DNA from 2 places in the Leptolyngbya sp. 7M genome. Region 2 is predicted to be linked to the other one. Evidence: riboswitches for the same ligand, from Rfam matches in the RefSeq annotation. Region 2 holds a riboswitch; the other holds the start of a gene.
The links. Region 2 has a riboswitch for S-adenosylmethionine ahead of JVX88_RS23470 (homocysteine S-methyltransferase family protein). Riboswitches for the same ligand answer to the same signal wherever they lie in the genome.
Positions count from the first base shown of each region.

Region 1: another riboswitch for S-adenosylmethionine. It lies ahead of JVX88_RS03035 (bifunctional homocysteine S-methyltransferase/methylenetetrahydrofolate reductase); the one in region 2 lies ahead of JVX88_RS23470 (homocysteine S-methyltransferase family protein).

Region 1 covers NZ_CP070897.1:627,523-634,528, forward strand. Annotated here, with positions in the region: gene JVX88_RS03025 (sugar phosphate nucleotidyltransferase) at 238-1,275, shown strand; gene mutM (bifunctional DNA-formamidopyrimidine glycosylase/DNA-(apurinic or apyrimidinic site) lyase) at 1,284-2,114, shown strand; SAM riboswitch at 2,158-2,233, shown strand; gene JVX88_RS03035 (bifunctional homocysteine S-methyltransferase/methylenetetrahydrofolate reductase) at 2,300-4,174, shown strand; gene JVX88_RS03040 (carboxypeptidase regulatory-like domain-containing protein) at 4,362-5,279, shown strand; gene JVX88_RS03045 (VWA domain-containing protein) at 5,401-6,648, shown strand; gene JVX88_RS03050 (DUF488 family protein) at 6,645-7,006, shown strand, end outside.
Region 2 covers NZ_CP070897.1:4,572,805-4,579,810, forward strand. Annotated here, with positions in the region: partial or broken gene hemF (oxygen-dependent coproporphyrinogen oxidase) at 1-76, opposite strand, end outside; gene JVX88_RS23435 (bis(5'-nucleosyl)-tetraphosphatase) at 356-832, opposite strand; gene JVX88_RS23440 (Npun_F0494 family protein) at 1,311-1,721, shown strand; gene JVX88_RS23445 (hypothetical protein) at 1,796-2,116, shown strand; gene JVX88_RS23450 (sulfonate ABC transporter substrate-binding protein) at 2,501-3,547, shown strand; gene JVX88_RS23455 (TauD/TfdA dioxygenase family protein) at 3,582-4,190, shown strand; gene JVX88_RS23460 (YqaA family protein) at 4,217-4,816, shown strand; tRNA gene JVX88_RS23465 (tRNA-Pro) at 4,882-4,958, shown strand; SAM riboswitch at 5,104-5,179, shown strand; gene JVX88_RS23470 (homocysteine S-methyltransferase family protein) at 5,312-6,253, shown strand; gene sppA (signal peptide peptidase SppA) at 6,175-7,006, shown strand, end outside.

The DNA of each region.
Region 1 (7,006 bases), 3.0 Mb from region 2:
GGCAAATCTACCTATAGAACATTCAATTAGGTGTAAATATATAACTCTGATATTGCCAATTTACCTAGGGTCCTTGCTGTTCTGCGGTAATAAGATGAGTTTGGAGCATATATTGAGATCTTCTGGTGTTTATTTAAGGACATTGTTCAAACTTGCACATTTGCCCACATTAAGATCAAAAATATCTTTATTTTTGATTTTAGCCTCTTCATTGCTTACTCTTTTCTTTTTCTTGATATGAAAGCATTGATTCTTGCCGGCGGGAAAGGAACACGTCTTAGACCGCTTACCGTTTATACGCCGAAACCGATCGTGCCGGTCATGAATCGGCCATTTCTTTCATATCAATTAGAGCTGCTATCGCGTGCCGGCATTTCCGGCGCAACTCTCTCATTGAATTATCAGCCAAATAAGATCGAAGATACCTTGGGAGACGGCTCTGATCTTGGCGTTGCGATAGATTACGTTACAGAACCTTCTCCTTTGGGAACGGCTGGAGCTTTCCGTTTCGCAGCCGATAAAGTTGAAACAACTGTTGTCCTCAATGGTGATATTCTCTCGGATATCGATCTGTCAGCGATGATCAGCCAACACCGCGGATCTGGTGCAGCGGCCACGATAGCTCTTGCTCGAGTTCCTGACCCCTCAGCATATGGCCTTGTTGAGATCGATGATGATGGCGCGGTGCTCCGCTTTATTGAAAAGCCCTCTGCTGCAAGTTTGTCTGAGATCAAGACCGATCTGATAAATGCAGGTATCTACATTCTTGAGCCCTCAGTGCTTGAGCTTATTCCGCAAGGTGAGAACCGCTCGTTTGAATACGACGTTTTCCCAATGATCTTGTCAAAAGGAATGGGATTCAATTCCTTCGTTTTGGAGGATAACTATTGGCGGGATATTGGGACGCCTGCCTCTTATCTGCAGGCACATTTAGACCTTTTGGCGGGAAAGTTCAATTTTTTGGTGAGTCCCAACATCTCACATTCTGAGCTCGCCACCACGGCTTTCGTAGATAAAAGATCTGTGATCGCTGAAGGCTGTGTTTTGAAGCCGGGCGTGCGTATAGAAAACTCAGTTATCGGACCCGGTGTATTTATTGAAGAAAAATCCCTTATTAAAGATTCCGTACTTTGGTCGCATTCCCGCGTCTCGTCATCTGCCGAGATACGCGGTGCCGTGCTTTGCCGGAGCTGCCATATTGGAAGAAATGTCGTCGTCGGCGAAGGAAGCGTGCTCGGCGATAAGGCTTCGATCCCCGATTACTCTAAGGTTTAGATGTCGTTATGCCGGAACTGCCGGAGGTTGAAACTGTTGTTCGTCAGCTTGACGCTCTGATCGCTGGCCGGACCATCAATCAAGCCCGATTATTGCGAGCGAAGCTTTCGCCTGACTGCTCATCAAAGAGATTCTCGTCATTGCTGCAAAACTCCTCCATTACAGGAATAACAAGACGCGGAAAATTCATTCTTGTTGACCTTTCAAGAGGGCGAACGTTGCTCGTTCATTTAAGAATGAGCGGGCGTTTTATGTTATTGGACGAAGAAGCCGCCGAACCGAAGTTTACCCACGCCGTTTTTCATCTTGATGATGAAACGAAACTTGTATTTCAAGATCAGCGGCACTTCGGATTGATGAAGATAGTAACCAGCGGGGACCTCTCGAACTTAAAAGAACTTTCTAAGCTCGCTCCGGAACCATTTTCTGACGAATTTTCGCCGGACTATCTTCGGTTCTGTTTACAGAGATCACGGCGCAGTTTGAAGGAGACGCTTCTTGACCAGACACGCGTCTGCGGGCTTGGGAATATCTACGCATCTGAAGCAATGTTCGTCGCGCGGGCCGATCCGCGTATGTCTGCCGATAGTCTTTCAGCAATTAAGACAAAACGACTTCATTCGGCTATTCGAGATGTATTGACTGAAACGGTCGAACTTGGGAAAACCATCGCGATAGATCGTGATAACATCGGCGGCAACATTTACGGTAACGGCAGCGAGCAGATCTGGCGCGTTTATGGGCGTCAAGGTGAGCCTTGTTCCAAATGCGGCCGGCCGATACGTCGCATCGTTCAAGCCGGTCGCTCCACCTTCTACTGCGCATATTGCCAGCGCTGACCTCGTGTAACAGCTTGACTTAGCAAGGCGAAAAACGCATCATTCAGGAAACCGTGGTGAGTTATTGCGACTTGCGACCACGTTAAATAAACTGCTAAACAGCATAAGACGTTCAAGATGTAATTTTGAGGTCTCGCTGTTTGGCGAGACTTTTCATTTGATGAACGCCGCGTTTTAACAGGGCAATGAAAGACTTTCGCGAATTGATAGACTCTGGTGGGATATTCGTATTTGACGGGGCAATGGGAACACGTCTTTACGATAAAGGCATTTACATAAATCGCAGTTACGATGAACTGAATCTGACCAATCCGGATCTGGTCCGTGAGGTTCATGAGGAATACATTCGCGCAGGCTCAGATGTGATCGAAACAAATTCTTTCGGAGCAACTCGCCATAAATTGCAGACTTACGGACTTGAGGACAAGGTGCGCGAGATAAACACGGCCGCCGCCAGTATAGCCCGAAAAGCAGCGAATGATAATGCATATGTTGCTGGGGCGATCGGTCCGCTTGGAATTCGGATCGAACCGTTTGGCCCAACATCCTTTGACGAAGCCCGCAGCCTTTTTCGCGAACAGGCAGAGGGGCTCCTCGAAGGCGGTGTCGATCTCTTCGTTCTTGAGACCTTCTCAGAGCTTTCTGTAATAGAGCAGGCGATCCGTGCCGTGCGTGACGTTTCCGACCTACCGATCATCGCTCAGATGACGATCATTGATGATGGAAAAACGACCTTCGGGACCACTCCTGAGGCCTTCACTGCAAAACTGGATGAGCTCGGCGCGGACGTCATCGGACTAAATTGTGGTATGGGTCCAAGCCACGTGCTTACTGCGCTTGAAGCGATGCGTGCCGTAACCAGCAAACCTCTTTCGGCACAGCCTAATGCCGGTCTGCCACGCGACGTACAAGGAAGACAGTTCTACATGGGATCGCCTGAATATATGGCGACATATGCAAAACGATTTGTGCAGGCCGGGGCACGATTTGTTGGTGGATGCTGTGGCACAACGCCAACGCATATAAAGATAATAGCGGATTCTATCCGCTCCATCAGCCCGCGAAAAGCAGATGTATTTACGAGCATAAAACCGGCTGAGGTGGTCGAGCTACAGCCGCCTGATATAAAAGTGATCGATCCAGAGGATCGTTCCAACTGGTCAAGGAAAATAGCTCGCGGCGAATTCGTAACCTCGGTTGAGGTGCTTCCGCCGAAGGGATGCGATGCAGATAAAACGCTTGAATCCATTCGTCTATTAAAGGAGGCGGGAGTAGATGCAGTGAACATTCCGGACGGTCCGCGTGCGCAGACTCGAATGTCAGCTCAGGCGACCGCAGTGCTTGTTGAACGCGAAATCGGCATCGAAGCGGTTCTGCATTATTGTTGCCGCGATAGAAATTTGCTCGGGATGATGTCTGATCTTCTCGGTGCAGCCGCTCTCGGTCTTCACAACCTGCTTATAATTACCGGAGATCCGCCGAAAATGGGACCTTATCCGGACGCGACTGCCGTCTTTGATATCGACTCAATAGGATTGACCAATATGGTCAACAAGCTGAATCATGGAATGGATATTGGAAACAATCCGATCGGGCGCCCAACGGAGTTCTCGATAGGAGTCGGCGTAAATCCAGGTGCCGTAAATCTAGAAGAAGAGATCCGCCGGTTCGAATGGAAGGTAGAGGCAGGCGCCGAGTATGCTATCACGCAGCCGGTTTTCGATACGGAGCAACTTCGTTCGTTCATCGACAAGATCTCGCACGTAAAGATCCCAATTGTCGCGGGAATTTGGCCCTTGGTCAGTTTCAGAAATGCCGAATTTCTTCACAATGAGGTCCCGGGCGTGAACGTTACCCCTGAGATTCTTGAACGTATGCGCTCAGCATCAGACAGGGGTAAAGAAGAAGCTCGAGAAGAGGGGATTCAGATAGCACGTGAATCGCTGCTTGAGGTCCGGGACATCATAGCCGGTGTTCAGGTTTCAGCACCATTCGGGAACGTGAAGTATGCTTTGCAGGTTTTTGAAGTTCTAAGTTCTCCCTCGTCTGTATCAACATAAAGAACTGCCAATGTTTGCTTTCATAACGAAAAATCATTGACATAATCTCTTGCCTTATATAATCTGAAAATGAGGGTATTCCCCTCTTCTCCTTCATAAAATCCCACAATCCCACTTATTTTCACAACGTGCCTCCCAACTTGGCCGCGTTTTTCTGCGCGCTTCAGTTCTCACAGAGGAGTGATTTATGTCTCAACATTTCCGATCTATCTGCTTTTCCTTACTCAACTTGATCCTTACAAATATCCAGATCTGGCTTCTGATACTTGCTTCAGCATCAGTATCCTTTGCCATTGTCGTACCTGGCACAGGTACGGGTGCTATACCTGATGGAAGCTCTCCGAATCCTACATGCGGAGCGCCACGCAATGTTTTGTTCAACGTGTCAGGTGCTCCTTGGACTCTGGGCTCGATATCAGTTTCTTTCACGATGACGCATACTTATATCGGGGATCTACAGGTCTTTCTCATTTCCCCTGATGGAACGACCGCCTCATTATTTACCTATGTAGGAAGAACGCCTCCCGTTGGGAGCGGATTTGGTGACAGTTCGAACCTTAGCGGAACTTATGTGTTTTCAGACGCCGCATCTGGAAATATTTGGGTTGCCGCTACCGGAGGTGGAGACACATATAACATTCCCCCTGGGTCATTCCGAGCTCAAGCTCCAGGGCCCTTTTCGCCAATAAGTCCAGGTCCTCCATTCATTTCACTAAACTCTACTTTTTCTTCTATACCGACGCTTAACGGCGTTTGGACACTTAGATTTCTTGACTGTGCAGCAGCTGATACAGGTTCTGTTACCGCAGCTTCGCTTACAATACTAGGACCGACTGCCGCTGGGGCATCGCTATCGGGAAGAGTAGCCTCCCAAAATGGGACCGGGATCAGAAATGTAACCGTTTCCTTATTTGGAGGCGGGCTTGAGGCCCCGCTTACCACAACAACCAATTCTTTTGGTTATTACTCGTTCTCAGATGTTCCGGCGGGTCAAACTTACATAATTACGGCGAGCTCAAAGCGACATTCGTTCTATAACCCTACTCAGGTCGTAACCCTTGACGGAGATCTAAGCGATTTGGATTTTATCGCAGAAGCATTTTAATGGTTCAGCTTTTCTGCCACTAAAATGATTACCGAAGGTTCTTTACATCGGTAAAATGTCCAACCATTTGGGGAAATTTGGTATCATATTCGTTACCTGACAGATCCGAGGTCATCGAATTATGAACCTGCTCTCTTCTGGCCGCTTCGCGTTCGCCGTAATAATTGCAATATTTTTGGCGTTTTCACTGACATCGTTTTCCCAATCCCGGCCCCAGCGGCCGACCAATCGGCCCGGCGATGATAAACGCAATCAGCGGCCTACACCAAAAACTGAGGAAGAGCTGAAAAAAGAAGAAGAGGAACGCCGAAGGCAGGAAGAAGAGCGCAATGCGGAGATCGCTGACGATGTTGTCCGAATTGAGACCAACGTAGTTAATATCGAGGCAGTCGTCGTAAACCGTAAGACCGGACAGATAATCACCGGTCTAAAACGCGAACAATTTCAGGTTTTTGAAGAAGGCGTTCGGAAGGAGATCGCAAATTTTTCAACACCTGATGCCCCGATAACCGTTTCCCTGGTACTTGAATACAGCAAGTGGACGGAGGTTTTCGGGCGAGCGGGCGGCGGCCCATTTGAGCCTGGCGTTTATGAATCTATTCGTCCGGTCGCGCAGTTTCTTACCCGTTTCATCCAGCCGCCGGATGATTACGCCTCGGTCATCGCGTTTGATATGCGGCCGACCCCGATAACGGATTTTACGAACGATCCGCGGCGAATAAACGAAACAATAAACCTCCTGCTAAGGAACCAGCCAGCATTTCGTGAGAATAATCTCTACGATGCGATCAAGTTTGCACTTGTCGGCGGAAAGGGCGATTCGGTCGTGCTTGAGCGGAATCCGGAACGCTACACCGAATACGGCGGGATGGTGGATGTAAAAGCTAAACGCCGGGCTATCATCTTGGTTGCATCCGGCATCGACACATTCAGCCGTATAAATTACAGCGATGCGAGAAAGGTTATTCAGGAGGCCGGTATCCCGATCTATATAATCAGCACCGGAAATCTTTTCTATAAGAAGTACGAGATGTATCTCGGTGCGACCGACTCGATCACGGGAATGCCCGGAAGACTCACTTTCCAGCAGGCTAGAAATGCCATGAATACCTTTGCAAAAGAATCTGGCGGGATGCACTTCGAGATGACATTTCCAAGTGAGATACCTTCGTATCTGAATTCCATAAACGGCCTGCTTCGAAGCCAGTACAGCCTTGCATACGAAATAGATAAACGCCACGAACCCGGCAAGCGTTACAAGTTGGAAGTAAAAGTGGACGTTGACGGCGACGGCCAGACAGACGAAAAGCAGTATGTAGTTCAGCACCGTCCATTCATCTATAATCTGACTGAAAAAGAGCGGAAATGAGCGTGGCTGAAGCGAATCATTGCCGCACCGTCACGATCCACACCATTGGCCACGGTAAACACGACTTTGCCTATTTCCTTGAACTATTGAGAAGGTTCGGGATCGGGTTTGTTTGTGATGTGCGGAGCGTGGCGCGTTCGCGATGGCCGCATTTTAACGGGCTTGTGCTTGCGGAACTTCTTCGGGAGAATGCCATCGGCTATGAACATTTACCCGAATGCGGCGGAAGGACGCGGCCTACGCCTGACGAACTCAACTGGGGAACGGATCGCATCATTGAAATAGCTGCCGAGGTGCCGACGGCCCTGATGTGCTCCGAATCGCAGCCGCTTTCGCAACATAAGACACCGCGTGCGAA
Region 2 (7,006 bases):
GCACATAGGGATTGCGCGGATGCAGCACCATAGAAGTTCCGGTGGCATAAAATCCGTGTCCGGCGGCTTCGTTTGTGGAGCTTGGGTTGTGGTCGGGGCTTCTGTGGTCGGCGCTTGAGTCGTATCAGGTGCAGGCGCAACTTCAGAGGTGGTTTGGGGCTGGTTGCAAGCCGCTAACGTCGCAAAAACGCCCAATCCGGCGGCACTCAACAAAAACTTTTTGAAAACACGATTGCGCTGAAGCATAGTTATATCGGTCCTTTGCAAAACTTCCTCAACAGAAGTTAACAATCGCGGCACGGCTCAGCCCTCATCCATGAGATAGACCTTTTGCCTCAATTTTTTCTACCCTTGTCTAGATGTTGAGCAGGTTCCCCAAATTAGTTCGGAAATAATCATTGACTTGAATCAGAAGCTGTTTGCTTTGCACAAAGGTGATTTGCTCCAGCGCAGCTTGGAACGGTAGCCAGGCATAATCGCGGATCTCGTCAGCCTGATAGTTCACCTCGGCTGAATTCACGAGAGCCACAAAATAAGTTACCGTCTTGCGTAGCGTTTTGCTTTTTTTAAAGACGGTATAGGTTTCACTAAAACTGGTGGTGCCAATTAGCCGATAGGCGCGAATTCCTGTTTCTTCTTCAAACTCTCGACAGGCTGACTCAATTGGCGTTTCGCCCAACTCGGCGTGACCCTTGGGGAATCCCCAGTGCCCTGCTTGATGCTGAATCAGCAAATATTTTTCTGCGTCAACTTCTGGACTAGACCCTCCAGGTGCTGCCAAAATGGGCACAATTCCAAACGCTTGATCGTCTACGCCATTATTGCTCACCATCGTTCGTTCCTAAAGTTGCTACTGCTGGTCCTGATTTCACGTTGATAACAGCCATATCGCCTCCGCCAACCCTAGTTTACAAAGCTAGTTACAAAGCCAGTTACAAAGCTAGTTACAAAGGTCGAAGCACTCCCCAGAAGAACCATCAGAAAAACCATCAGAAAAAACGCGCGCATCCTGATGTCATACTTGCTATCGGAATTATCGCTTACTCAACATTGTTTTAGTACTATGCGAATTGATATCAAACACTAGGGTGAATGGACCAGCAAAATAAAAGTAGTGAGAATTAGACAATCATTTAGAGCGTCCGGATGGAATTACCAGGATTAAAATCGCCTCAACTTTGAGAAAAGCCATAATATAGAGGGCAATATAGTAGCCCCAGTTTGATTCGCAGCTTAGCTAAACTGCACAACTTACAGAGCATGTCGGTGTAGGATTAGGTAGGTTAGTAGCCCCAGATACATAGTGCCCTATGACTTCCACTGCAAAGGTGCCGCGATATTCTCCCGCAACCCTAGAGCGAGCCGAACGAGCTGTTCGTTGTGCTCCCTTTCAATTGAAATTGTTTACAACGATGCGGCGGCAAAGTGTAGATATCAGGGCGATTGCCGGATCTGCAGGCGTTGAAAATGGATACAGTCAGCAGCCGCTTCCAGAAATGGCGGTTGAGCAGTTAATGCTTTGGTTAATTCAGGTGGGACTATTACGGCGAGAGGTGGATGGTCAGGGGTTGACCAGCAGCTTTCGCTTGACCCCATTGGGGCATCTGTTGGTGGAACAGTGGCAGCAAGAAGGTAAGCTTCCTGCCGCGAACTGGCGCGATCGTTTATATAATTCCCTGAGTCGATGGCTTCGTTTGCCGGATTGGTTACAGCCGCTTTAGCAGCGGTGGAGCGACCTGAGGGATATCGCTTGCTTCTGCATAGCAATGATATAGAGGGATGAAGGAGGACTGGCATGAAAGCCATCATGGTTGTGGGAACGACATCTCACGCTGGGAAGTCGCTGCTCTGTACAGCGCTCTGTCGGATTTTAAGCCGGCGGGGCTGGCGCGTGGCTCCGTTTAAGGGGCAAAACATGGCGCTCAATGCCTATGTCACTGCTTCTGGGGGAGAAATCGGTCATGCGCAGGCAGTGCAGGCATGGGCCGCTGGCATTGCCCCACGGGTGGAAATGAACCCGATTCTACTCAAGCCCCAAGGCGATATGACGTCCCAAGTGATTCTGAAAGGCAGAGCTGCTGGCAAGGTTATGCGAGATTGGCCATTTCAGTTTTAACCGCATTAGTGAGATTAGCAAAAATGAGATGACTAACATTCAGCTAAAGCAAATTTGCTCATGATCTGAAATAACTGAAGTACAAAGGCTATTCAACTAATTTCTGACAATAGCTGAAATGCTTTTCGAGTAGCAGAACTTACACTGGAAGAGGCATAAATTAATTTCATTTGTAAGCGTGTGGGTTTATCCATCTTGATGAGTTTTCTTTGCTGCCATTTCGTAATTATTTTTCACTCAGCGCTTCCTTAGTTGCCAAATTGTAAAGATGCTTGTCACAGCTATCAACTTCTATGGTACCCTTATATGAAATCCACTATATCTTGATAAAGATACCGGAGATTGATCATTCGCTTGTGAACTGGGAATTAAAGGAAATCCAATATGCTTGATGCACTTCAGCAATGGTTGCCGTTTCATTGGGTTCGACGCTGCTTTCAAGCCCTGCCACGACGACCATTTGCCCTTTTGTTTGCGGTTGGATTAGGACTGAGCTTCATCACCGCTGCTTGCTCGCCTAATTCAACCTCTAACTCTACAACGGCCCCAGCGGCCCCAACTCAATCCGTCCAAGTGCGGATCGGCTATCAAAAGGCTGCTACTATTCTCAATGTGCTCAGAACCCGTGAGGATTTAGCCAAAACGCTTGCAGATTCTGGCGCAACCGTGTCTTGGTCTGAATTTCCAGCCGGTCAACCCATGCTAGAGGCATTAAACGCCGGCTCAATTGACTTTGGCTATACGGGAGAAGCCCCGCCGATTTTTGCCCAAGCTGCTGGAGCGCCCTTACTATATGTGGCTTATGATCCTTGGAGTCCTAAAGCAGAAGCGATTGTGGTGCCTAAGGATTCGCCGATTCAATCTGTGGCCGATCTAAAAGGCAAGAAGGTTGCGGTTGCTAAAGGGTCCAACACTAACTATCTACTGGTTGCAGCTCTAGAAAAGGCAGGATTGAAGTTTAGCGATATTGAACCTGCTTATCTGCCACCTGCGGATGCCAGAGTTGCTTTTGAAGGTAGACAAGTCGATGCTTGGGCGATTTGGGATCCCTTCTTAGCGGTGGCAGAATCAGCGGCTGGAGCGCGAATCATCACCGATGCCACTGGGCTAGCCCCGAATCGCGGCTATTATTTAGCAGCCAAATCCTTTGTTGAGCAGCATCCAGAACAGCTCAAAGCAGTGTTGAATAGCGTTAAGCAAGTGAGTGACTGGGCTGCTAAAAAACCAACCGATGTCGCCAAGTTCCTAGCTCCAGAACTGAAAATCGATCCGGCTCCACTGGAGAAAGCTGAGAAGCGCCGCGAATATGGTGTATTGCCAATCACAGACGATGTAATCAATGATCAACAGAAAATTGCTGATACTTTCCAGAAAATTGGCCTGATTCCTAAAGAGATCAATGTGCGTGAGGTTGTTTGGACCGATAAATAAGAGAATTCGCACTTGAAATGACTTGGAGTGAACTATGAGTATTAACTTAGACATCTATCCGATTGCTGGGCGAATTGGCGCGGAAATTAGAGGCGTCAATCTGAGTAGAACGCTGAATGATTCGGTAATTAACGAAATCCGAAAAGCTTTGGTGCAATACAAAGTCATCTTCTTCCGGCAGCAAAATCTGAGTGCAGATGAACAGATTGCCTTTGCTCGCTACTTTGGTGAATTGACGACAGCCCACCCAACCTTACCACCCCTAGGTGAACATCCAGAAGTATTGGATCTCGATTATGGCCGCACGGCAACGCGCTCAAATGAATGGCACACCGATGTCACGTTTGTGGATCGTCCGCCGCTTGGTTCAATCTTGCGAGCTATAGAAATTCCACCAGTTGGAGGCGATACCATTTGGGCCAATACCGTCACCGCTTACCAAGATTTGCCAGTCCCGCTTCAGACGTTAGCCGATCGTCTTTGGGCCGTTCACACGAATGCTTATGATTATGTGAAACCAGCCGTAACGCTGAACGAAGCCACCGAAGCCTATCACAAGCGAAAAAGGCTTCACGAAAGAGAATTGCGGACCTTGCACATTTGTTCCGCTCATCGGCCGTCATGGCTGGAAGGACCGGGATAATAATTAATTGATCGAGGGATACTTGTTTGAAAAAGATCTTTGAATATTTGCGAAGGCTGAAATCGTGGGTGGAGAGCTACGCAGAGAAGCCATACGCTGAATGGGCATTATTTATTATCGCATTCACCGAATCATCATTTTTCCCCATCCCGCCCGATGTCTTGTTGATAGCGATGGCGGTTATAACACCTTCTAAGGCATTCCGGTATGCGGCGGTCTGTTTGGCAGGTTCTGTGCTCGGCGGTGTTTTCGGATACTTTATCGGAATGCTGTTTTACGAAACCGTCGGCCAGCCTATTTTACAGTTTTATGGGGCGATGGGACATTATGAAACTGTACGCAGCCTCTACAACGAGCATGCATTTTGGGCGATCCTGGCCGCGGGTTTTACGCCGATCCCTTACAAAGTGTTTACGATTGCCGCTGGTGCGTTCGAGGTCTCTCTTTCAACTCTTGTTATTGCGTCAATAATAGGTCGCGGGGCACGGTTTGGCCTTGTCGCTGCACTTTTCTATTTCTTTGGTGCACCGATCAAGAAGTTCATCGACAGATATTTTGAGATATTGACCATCGTGTTTCTTGTTCTGCTCATAGGTGGCTTTGTTGTTATCCGCCTGTTTTTATAGAAAGTTGGTTGACACCTGTCTGTGGGTTACTTAGACTATTCGTTCGCGGCATTTTCGCGATGCTTCGGGGCGTGGCTCAGCCTGGTAGAGCGCACGGTTCGGGACCGTGAGGTCGGAGGTTCAAATCCTCTCGCCCCGACCATTTTTGAGAAAAAACACTCGGTCATTGACCGAGGTTTTTCCTTTTTTGGCCTGTAAAATACCGTAATAAAACAAAGAAAGATAAGGAATACTTGAGTGGTGCCCTAATTTCAGATAGACATAATTGAACCAGTTGCCTTAAAATACAAACACTAAGTGGTGAGTTATTGCGACTTGCGGCCACGTAAAATAATCCGCTAAACAGCTTAGAGTAGGGTACTTAAACGAAAACTCTGTGCTGCATAAGCGGCACAGAGTTTTTGTTTCTAGGAACCGGCCGTAATACCCGCGAATTGATGTGAATGGCGAATCGCTATATGTCATCTTTTTCGTGTCTTTCGCGGGAATTTGGATATGAACTTTCTTGATCTGCTAAAAGAAAAGGTCGTTGTTTTCGACGGCGCAATGGGGACTTTCCTGCAGTCGCTCAATCTGTCCATCGACGAATGGGGCGGGCCGGAGTTTGAGAACTGTTCCGAAAATCTGCTTTACACGCGGCCGGATGCGATCGAAAGCGTTCACACTGCATTTCTCGAGGCCGGCTGCGACGTCATTGAGACGAACAGTTTTGGCGGCAGCGAGGTCGTTTTATCTGAATTCGGCATCGCGGATAAGACTTACGACGTAAATTTCAAGGCCGCATCGCTCGCAAAACGCATAGCCCGGGATTTCTCAAGGCTGGATAAGCCGCGATTCGTCGCGGGCTCAATAGGGCCGGGAACGAAACTGCCGACGCTCGGGCACATAACTTATCGAGACCTCCGAAAGGCATACGTCGAACAGGTCCGCGGGCTTGTCGAAGGCGGCAGCGATATCCTGATCGTCGAAACCTGTCAGGATCTGTTGCAGACGAAGGCGGCTCTGGCTGCGATATTCGATCATTTCAAACAAAACAGGGTTCGCATCCCGGTGATCGCTCAGGTCACGATCGAAACTTTCGGCACGATGTTGAATGGAACGGAGATCGCCGCGGCATTGACGGCGCTTGAACCATTCCCGATAGACGTTATCGGAATGAACTGCGGCACCGGCCCAAAACAAATGGCCGAATCGCTCAAGTATCTTTGTGAAAATTCGCCCATCGCGGTTTCTGTCCTGCCTAATGCAGGCTTGCCGGAAGTAAAGGACGGCAAGCAGCATTACGACGAAACGCCCGAAAGCTTCATGCCATCGCAGATCTTAAGGCCTCCGGCAAACCCGTATATGCATATATGCAAATGGGCACCAACCGCGATTATTACATCGCGACCGCGGCCGACAAGATCTATCTGCCGCCGCCCGGGGATCTTTACATAAATGGCTTCGCGGCAGAAGCGATGTTTTACAAAGGGTCGCTTGATAAGCTCGGCATTGATACGGACGTCATTCAGATCGGACCCAAATACAAGAATGCGCCTGACCAATACACCCGAAAGGAAATGGGCGAAGGCCAAAGAGAGGTGATCAATGCCATTCTCGATGAATTCTATGGCCGTTTCACGAATGCCATTGCCTCATCACGCAATAAATCAGCAGAGGACGTAGGCGGAATTATTGACAATGCTCCGTACAACGCTCCGCAAGCGAAGGAACTGGGGCTTATTGATGATGCGATCTATCTGGATCAGGTCCACGAACTTATCAAACAGCAGCTGGGTTACGGCGAAAACGAGCCGCTGCGAACGATTGGCGGAGGGAAATATCGTGATATCCCGTCTGATTCTCTCGGGTTGAACAATGGCGAACGCATCGCGGTCATATTTGCTTCCGGCGGCATAAACACAGGCCGCTCCAGCGACAGCCCGTTCGGCGGACAGATGGTTGGATCGGATACAGTGGTGCAGGCCGTAAATGATGCAGCTGCAGACACGGGGATCAAAGCGATCGTTCTCCGCGTTGATTCGCCCGGCGGCTCAGCCCTCGCGTCAGACCTAATGTACCGGGCGATCGACAATGCAAAGGCGAAAGGGAAGCCGGTTGTCGTCTCTATGTCGGATGTCGCCGCTTCAGGCGGATATTACATTTCTGCAAATGCAGATAAGATCGTTGCCGAACCTGCTACTATAACCG